One region of the Serratia sp. TSO36 genome, then DNA from elsewhere that is predicted to be linked to it. Evidence: predicted binding sites of a transcription regulator. Region 1 holds the regulator's gene; each other region holds the start of a gene.
What was found. The regulator CRP, encoded in region 1, controls carbon source genes, mostly activating them, when cyclic AMP is high. The targets are predictions, from matches to a motif close to ATGTGANNNNNNTCACAT.
Positions count from the first base shown of each region.

Region 2: ACK3CV_RS08150 (ABC-F family ATPase) is a predicted target of CRP. The motif match lies at 1,218-1,235, and genes of this name have one in related genera.
Region 3: yrbN (protein YrbN) is a predicted target of CRP. The motif match lies at 1,461-1,478, and genes of this name have one in related genera.
Region 4: deoC (deoxyribose-phosphate aldolase) is a predicted target of CRP. The motif match lies at 574-591, and genes of this name have one in related genera.

Region 1 is NZ_JBJZOU010000026.1:50,531-52,733, reverse strand. It holds gene ACK3CV_RS23310 (YccS/YhfK family putative transporter) at 1-836, opposite strand, end outside; gene crp (cAMP-activated global transcriptional regulator CRP) at 887-1,519, opposite strand; gene ACK3CV_RS23300 (OsmC family protein) at 1,902-2,203, shown strand, end outside.
Region 2 is NZ_JBJZOU010000010.1:221,919-224,121, forward strand. It holds gene ACK3CV_RS08145 (MFS transporter) at 1-583, opposite strand, end outside; gene ACK3CV_RS08150 (ABC-F family ATPase) at 1,261-2,203, shown strand, end outside.
Region 3 is NZ_JBJZOU010000005.1:64,349-66,551, reverse strand. It holds gene ACK3CV_RS02515 (DEAD/DEAH family ATP-dependent RNA helicase) at 1-1,384, opposite strand, end outside; gene yrbN (protein YrbN) at 1,374-1,448, opposite strand; gene nlpI (lipoprotein NlpI) at 1,571-2,203, opposite strand, start outside.
Region 4 is NZ_JBJZOU010000006.1:115,565-117,767, forward strand. It holds gene ACK3CV_RS03615 (NupC/NupG family nucleoside CNT transporter) at 1-443, shown strand, start outside; gene deoC (deoxyribose-phosphate aldolase) at 814-1,593, shown strand; gene deoA (thymidine phosphorylase) at 1,660-2,203, shown strand, end outside.

The DNA of each region.
Region 1 (2,203 bases):
ACTACGCGCAGCCGGCCGGCGATCACCTGAGCATTGCGGCGAATGATTGCTTCGGCCTGGCTCTGCTCCACCAGTTTTTGCACTTCCTCCGGCAGATGCAGGCTGACGGTGATGTGCTCCTGCAGGTCCATCGCCACCTGAAAGGCGCGCTGCAGGCGCTTTTGCTCGAGGTTGTTGGCGTGCGGCAGGAAATTAAGCTGTTGGTACAACAGGCTGATCAGATCCATCACCTTTTGCTGGCGCACCAGCAGCGGCGGCAGCGCGGTTTGCGGATCGGTGTGCTGGGTCAGCAGCGAGTATTTGGCCTCGAAATAGTCTGCCAGTTCCAGGTAGAGCTGGCTCAGCGTCTCGCGCATCGGCTGCTCTTTCCACAGCTTGAACCAGAACCAGGTGAATAAGCCGTACCAGACGGTGCCGATGGCGTACAGCAGCGGCGCCTGCCAGATGGGCACCGTGCCGGCCGTGCTGAGGGCGAAGATGGCGGCCACCAGCGCCGCCGGCAACAGCCGGGCGTGCAGCGGGCTGATTTCACCGGTGACGCCGAGCAGCAGCGCCAGGCCCAGCATCAGAGCCGGCAGCGGCACGTGCCACAGTAGGGCTTGTTGCAGCAGCACGCTGCTGAAGGCGAACAGCGAGCCGCCAACCACCAGCCGTTTAAAGAAGCGCTTATGCGGCGTGTCCAGACCGGCGATATTGCAGCAGGCGGGCACCAGAGAGAACATCAGGCCGAGCTGCAGCTGGCCTATCAACAAGCCGAACAGCACCGGCAGGCACAACACCAGCGTTTGTCGCAGTGCGTAGTTGATTTCCGGGTGGTAGATCAGGCGGCGCCACATGGCAGAGAGCAGATAAAAAAACGGCGCAGATTGCGCCGTTTCTTCAGGGATTAACGGGTGCCGTAGACGACAATGGTTTTGCCGTGGGCGGAAATCAGGTTTTGATCTTCCAGCATTTTCAGAATACGGCCAACGGTTTCGCGCGAGCAGCCGACGATCTGGCCGATCTCCTGACGGGTGATCTTGATCTGCATGCCGTCCGGGTGAGTCATGGCGTCGGGTTGCTTCGCCAGATTCAGCAGGGTTTGCGCGATGCGGCCGGTCACGTCCAGGAAGGCGAGGTTGCCCACTTTTTCGGAGGTGACCTGCAGGCGGCTCGCCATTTGGGCGGACAGACGCATCAGGATGTCCGGGTTCACCTGGATCAGCTGGCGGAATTTCTTGTAGGAAATTTCGGCCACTTCACAGGCGGTTTTCGCGCGAACCCAGGCGCTGCGCTCCTGGCCTTCTTCGAACAATCCGAGCTCGCCGATGAAATCCCCCTGGTTGAGGTAGGACAGGATCATCTCTTTACCTTCTTCATCCTTGATCAGCACCGCGACGGAGCCTTTCACGATGTAGTAAAGCGTTTCGGCCTTTTCACCTTGGTGAATCAGCGTACTCTTCGATGGATATTTGTGGATATGGCAATGAGACAGGAACCATTCGAGAGTAGGGTCTGTTTGCGGTTTGCCGAGAACCATTCGCTGTTATCCTCTGTTGTTATCGCTGCCTTGTGTCACAGGGGTCAGAGTTCCCTGTAAAACCCGCCTGTAGCCGCAATCATGAGCGAGGGCTACCGGCAAGTTTTGAGGCGTGTCATAAAAATACGCTGTCGCTCTAGCATATTAACTTGCCGTAAGCGCTGCAAGCTACATTCTGTTAACATACCGGTAAAGGAGCCTTTCTCTGGGCGTTTCCCTGAAATTCAGTGTCCCGGAAAGATTTATTGCGGCTCTGTTTGTAGCACAGAGTAAGGCGGGTGTCTCGTGTTGTCTCGCTTCAGCATGATTAGCATCAGGTTACGTTGCCTGTTTCTATGCGAAAGCGTACTCTGATTTTAAGAAATCAACCGGAGTGACCAGAATGCAGGCAAGAGTTAAATGGGTGGAAGGGTTAACGTTTTTGGGTGAATCGGCCTCCGGCCACCAGGTGCTGATGGACGGCAACGCCGGCGATAAAGCACCCAGCCCGATGGAGATGGTGCTGATGTCGGTGGGCGGCTGTAGCGCGATCGACGTGGTGTCCATCCTGCAAAAAGGGCGCAACGACGTGCGCGACTGCGAGGTGAAGCTGACCTCCGAGCGCCGCGAAGAAGCTCCGCGGTTGTTCACCCATATCAACCTGCATTTCATCGTTACCGGCCAGGATCTGACCGACAAGATCGT
Region 2 (2,203 bases), on a different contig from region 1:
AGGCATACAGCGCCTGCTCCGGCAGAAAATAGGTGAGCGCCAGCCCGCAAGAGGCGCCGAGCAGGGCGCTGACGCCCTGGCTGATCGCCTGCCAACTGACGAAAAAGCCGCGCTGATTGGCCCCGGCGGACTCCAGCAGAAGCGTAGTCGCTGAGCCCACTTCACCGCCGGCGGCAAACCCCTGAATCAGGCGGCCAACCACGATCAGCACCGGCGCCAGAACGCCGATTTGCGCATGGGTGGGCGCGAAGGCGATCAGCGCGGTGCCGACGCCCATCAGCACGATGGTCATCAGCATGGCGGCCTTGCGGCCGACCCGATCGGCATAGGCACCCAGCACCATGCTGCCCAGCGGGCGCATGATAAAGCCGACGCCGAACACCGCCACCGACATCAACAAGGAGCCGTAGGCGCTGTCGCTGGGAAAATAGAGTTTGCCGATAATGGCGGCAAAGAAGCTGTATACGGTGAAGTCGAAAATCTCCAGGCCGTTGCCCAGGCTGGCGCCGACAATGACTTTGTAATTTACCGCGCCCTTCTCCGCCGTTTGGCTTTTGGGCAATGCGTTTTCAGCAGTGTTCATCGTTGTCTCTCGCGATAGGTGGACGGTGTGTTGTTATTATTTTCTGGCCGGGGGGGCGTTATCCGGGGCGGCGATAACCGAGCCCCGAAACGCCAACAAAACGGCAACGTCACGTTTACATATACTTGTATGTACAAGCATATGCAATATGAGAGTAGTTAGCGCGATAACGGTGGTTTGATTTTTACATCTTACTGTATTTAATTGTTTTTATTTGGTTTTTCCTGTTATCTGAACGAATGTGCCATGTCGGTTTAGTGAGCTGTAACGCATTAATCCTCTAAAAAACCTTGGTATTTAAGAAGGCGGTCACAAAATGTCGCGTATAGCAGAATGTGTGGCGATAGTCGGAAAAAACTAGAATTAAATAGAGACGTGTTGGCTGTATTAATGATTTTCATAAGATGAACAGATACGATTTATTCGTGCCTGGGGCGGTTCTGGGGAGAATAAATGTCATTTTTAAGTTTAATTAATATATTTGGCGAATTGGTTTCAAATATTGTACGGCTTGCTGCGTGAAATCTCGCCGTGAATTTTATCGGTATTATTCAACCCAGCTATGACTCATCCGTCGTCACCGCTCAAAATGTCACCAAAACTTCCCGCGATCTCTTAACCCCGTTGTGGCATAATGCGCGCCAAATCACATTCCCTATGTATAAAGAGCGAGCGCTGTGTTAAGCACCAACAACATCACCATGCAGTTCGGCAGCAAGCCGTTGTTTGAAAACATCTCTGTTAAATTCGGCGGCGGCAACCGTTATGGCCTGATCGGCGCCAACGGCTGCGGCAAGTCCACCTTTATGAAAATCCTCGGCGGCGATTTGGCGCCGACCGGCGGCAACGTGTTCCTCGATCCGAACGAGCGCCTGGGTAAACTGCGTCAGGATCAGTTCGCCTTCGAACAGTACAGCGTGCTGGACACCGTGATCATGGGCCACACCGAGCTGTGGGCGGTGAAGGAAGAGCGCGACCGCATCTACGCGATGGCGGAGATGAGCGAAGAAGACGGTTATAAAGTGGCCGATCTGGAAGTCGCCTACGGCGAGATGGACGGTTACACCGCCGAAGCGCGCGCCGGCGAACTGCTGCTTGGCGTCGGCATTCCGGTGGAACAGCACTATGGCCCGATGAGCGAAATCGCGCCGGGCTGGAAGCTGCGCGTGTTGCTGGCGCAGGCGCTGTTCTCCGATCCGGAAATCCTGCTGCTCGACGAACCGACCAACAACCTGGACATCGATACCATTCGCTGGCTGGAGCAGGTGCTGAACGAACGCAACAGCACCATGATCATCATCTCGCACGACCGTCACTTCCTGAACATGGTCTGCACCCACATGGCGGATCTGGACTACGGCGAACTGCGCGTTTATCCGGGCAACTACGACGAATACATGACCGCCGCCACCCAGGCGCGTGAACGTCTGCTGGCCGACAACGCCAAGAAGAAGGCGCAGATCAACGAGCTGCAATCGTTCGTCAGCCGTTTCAGCGCCAACGCCTCCAAATCCAAGCAGGCCACCTCGCGCGCCCGCCAGATCGACAAGATCCAGCTGGAAGAAGTGAAGGCCTCCAGCCGCCAGAACCCGTTCATCCGTTTCGATCAGGACAAGAAGC
Region 3 (2,203 bases), on a different contig from region 1:
GGTCACCGCGACGATCGTCACGGTCGTTGAACTCGCGGCGCTGACGCGGCTTGAAGACCGGATCCGGCGGCAGGATCAGCGGACGTTCGCCCTGTGCCATTTTCAGCAGCGCTGCGGCCAGGGTTTCCATATCCAGCTCTTCTTCCGGCTGCAGTTTGGTCAGCAGTGCGCGGTACAGATCCAGATCGCTGCTTTCCAGCTGCTGCTGAACTTTTGCGGCGAACTTGGCCAGACGGCGCTCGCCCAGCAGTTCTGCGTTCGGCAGTTCCACTTCCGGGATGGTCAGCTTCATGGTGCGTTCAATGTTGCGCAGCAGGCGGCGTTCGCGGTTTTCCACGAACAGCAGCGCGCGGCCGGCGCGGCCCGCACGACCGGTACGGCCGATACGGTGAACGTAAGACTCGGAGTCCATCGGGATGTCGTAGTTGACAACCAGGCTGATGCGCTCAACGTCCAGGCCGCGGGCCGCAACGTCGGTCGCGATCAGGATATCCAGACGACCGTCTTTCAGGCGCTCCAGGGTCTGCTCACGCAGTGCCTGGTTCATGTCGCCGTTCAGCGCGGCGCTGCTGTAACCGCTGCGCTCCAGCGCTTCGGCCACTTCCAGGGTCGCGTTCTTGGTACGAACGAAGATGATCGCCGCGTCAAAGTCTTCGGCTTCCAGGAAACGCACCAGCGCTTCGTTTTTACGCATGCCGTACACCGACCAGTAGCTCTGGCTGATGTCCGGACGGGTGGTCACGCTGGACTGGATGCGCACTTCCTGCGGCTCTTTCATAAAGCGGCGGGTGATGCGACGGATCGCTTCCGGCATGGTGGCGGAGAACAGCGCGGTCTGATGTTCAGCCGGGATCTCAGCCATGATGGTTTCTACGTCTTCGATAAAGCCCATGCGCAGCATTTCGTCGGCTTCATCCAGCACCAGACCGCTCAGGTTAGAGAGGCTCAGGGTGCCGCGTTTCAGGTGGTCCAGCAGGCGGCCTGGGGTACCCACAACGATTTGCGGGCCCTGGCGCAGAGCGCGCAGCTGCACGTCGTAACGCTGGCCGCCGTACAGGGCTACCACGTTGACGCCGTTCATGTGTTTGGAGAAATCGGTCATCGCTTCGGCAACCTGAACCGCCAGTTCGCGGGTCGGTGCCAGCACCAGGATCTGAGGTGCTTTCAGGTCTGCCTGCAGGTTGTGCAGCAGCGGCAGCGAGAACGCTGCAGTTTTACCACTACCGGTCTGTGCCATGCCCAGCACGTCGCGGCCGTTCAACAGGTGAGGAATACACTCAGCCTGGATCGGAGATGGTTTTTCATAGCCCAGATCGTTCAGGGCGGAAATGATTGGAGCAGACAGCCCCAGATCAGCAAAAGAGGTTTCAAACTCAGTCGTCATGTACACGTGCCTCATTAATAATGGCAGCCAGTCTACATAACTCGTCGAGAAAATTTTCAGTCATTTTCATTGAAAAGTGTGAACCGGCTCAAATTAGATTATAAAACGAACAAAAAAGCCCTCGCCCGTGAAGGCGATAACTTTGGTTAAAAACCAATGTTCATCAGGCTGATAGGTGTTCGTCAGCTATTGCTGGTCCGATTCCGATAGGTCGTCTTGCTCTTGGCCCAAAAGCGCCAATTCCAACAATGCATAGCGGTGCTCAACGAAGTTGTGAACGTTGTTAGCCACCGTCAGTTTGAACAGCGCCGAAGCGGTGTCCTTGTCCCCCAGACTCAGGTAGTGTTTACCCAAATAGAAGTCAGTTTCACTGAGATGCTCAGCGAGCGAAGTGTTATCCGTTGCATCTGCCTTGAGGCGTTCCATCAGCGTTTTTTCGCTGATCTTGCCCAGGTAGAATTCGACAATATTCCATCCCCATTGCCCTCTGTCCGCTTTGTCATAGCGCTGCTGAAGCGCTACCTCGGCCTTCTTGGGATCGATTTCTCGCTCCACCAGATACAGCCATAACGAACGGAAGGGATCGTTTGGGTCGTCTTGATAAAACGCCTGCAGATCATCCTGCGCCAACGGGAAGCGGCCGCCATAATACAGTGCGATGCCCCGGTTTAAACGCGCGTAATTGTAAGTTGGATCAAGCTCTAGTACAGAATCAAACGCTTCATAGGCAGCATCAAAATTGCCTGCCTGCGTTAAGTAAATGCCCAGGTAGTTGAAAACTTCCGGCATGTCGGGACGTATCGCCAGCGCCTGCGAGAA
Region 4 (2,203 bases), on a different contig from region 1:
ACGGCATTCTCGGCGGCATCGGCGGCTGGTTCGATTATCCGCAGCTGTCGCTTGAACTGATCCTCGGCTGGGTGTTCTCGCCGATCGCCTTCCTGATCGGCGTGCCGTGGAGCGAAGCGATGACCGCCGGTTCGTTCATCGGCCAGAAGATCATCGTCAACGAGTTCGTCGCCTACATGAACTTCGGCGCCTATCTGCGTCCGGACGACGTAGTGGCGGCGGAAGGCCTGCAGGTGCTGTCGGCCCACACCAAGGCGATCATCTCCTTCGCGCTGTGCGGCTTCGCCAACCTTTCCTCGGTGGCGATCCTGCTGGGCGGTCTGGGCAGCATGGCGCCCAATCGTCGCCACGACATCGCGCGCTTCGGTCTGAAGGCCGTGGCGGCGGGCACGCTGTCCAACCTGATGAGCGCCACCATCGCCGGCTTCTTCCTGGCGCTGTAAGCCATCCCGAGGCTCGCGACGGCGCGACCGATCGCGGGACTCCGCCTATGCTCTAAGCAACGCGGGTGCGTGCCGCACCCGCGATCTTCAGCCGCTTCTTTAGCGAATTTGTGAACGATATCGCGTTATTTTGTGATGCTCTTCACATATAATTCCGGTCTGTTACAGTGCTATTTCATATAGTGTGACGATGAACGCGAATCGCCTCCGGCATTCGTGTTCAAATAGCTATTACTGGCCGGCCGCAAGGCGGGTGGCCATGTGCGGTGAGAAGGATCTCAGTTGCCGCCGCGGGAACGCCGTTCCCCAGCGCTATCTTCATGGAACCAAGTCCGCTCGCCAACACCCAGGTACTCAGTTGGAGAGTTTTATGACCGAATTAACCGCAGCAGCGCAACGTGCGCTGAATTTGATGGATTTAACCACGCTGAATGATGATGACACCGACGAGAAAGTGATCGCGCTCTGTCGTCAGGCCAACAGCCCGGCCGGCCACACGGCGGCCATCTGCATCTACCCGCGTTTTATCCCGGTGGCGCGTAAGGCGCTGCGTGAGCAAGGCACGCCGGATATCCGCATCGCCACCGTGACCAACTTCCCGCATGGCAACGACGATATCGACATCGCGCTGGCGGAAACCCGCGCGGCCATCGCCTATGGCGCGGATGAAGTAGACGTGGTGTTCCCTTACCGCGCGCTGATCGCCGGCAACGAACAGGTCGGCTTTGAGCTGGTGAAACAGTGCAAGCAGGCTTGCCAGGCGGCCAACGTGCTGCTGAAAGTGATCATCGAAACCGGTGAACTGAAGCAGGCCGATCTGATCCGCAAGGCGTCCGAGATCGCCATCAAGGCCGGGGCGGACTTTATCAAGACCTCCACCGGCAAGGTGTCGGTCAACGCCACGCTGGAAAGCGCCGAGCTGATGATGTCGGTGATCCGCGATATGGGCGTGGCGAAGACGGTGGGCTTCAAGCCGGCCGGCGGCGTGCGCACCGCAGAGGATGCGCTGCATTATCTGCAGCTTGCCGATCGTATTCTGGGCGAAGGCTGGGCCGATGCGCGGCATTTCCGCTTTGGCGCTTCCAGCCTGCTGGCCAGCTTGCTGGCCGCGCTGGGCCACCAGACCCAGACCGCCGGCGGCGGCTACTGATCGATTTCGTTGGCGGGCGCCAGGCGCGCCCGTCTGCACCGACTCTCGGCGACACAGGGGGATGCCTTGTTCCTGGCTCAAGAAATTATTCGTAAGAAACGCGACGGCCAGCCGTTAAGCGAAGCGGAAATCCGCTTTTTCATCAACGGCATTCGCGACAACGTGGTGTCGGAAGGGCAGATCGCCGCGCTGGCGATGACCATTTATTTCCATGATATGAGCATGCCGGAGCGCGTGGCGCTCACCATGGCGATGCGCGATTCCGGCACCGTGTTGGACTGGAAAAGCCTGGCGCTGAACGGCCCGATCGTCGACAAGCATTCGACCGGCGGCGTGGGCGACGTGACCTCGCTGATGCTCGGCCCGATGGTGGCGGCCTGCGGCGGCTATGTGCCGATGATCTCCGGCCGCGGCCTGGGGCATACCGGCGGCACGCTGGACAAGCTGGAAGCCATTCCGGGCTTCAATATTTTCCCGGACGATAACGCCTTCCGCAAAATCATTCAGGACGTCGGCGTGGCGATCATCGGCCAGACCAGCTCGCTGGCGCCGGCGGACAAACGTTTTTACGCCACCCGCGACATCACCGCCACCGTGGATTCGATCCCGC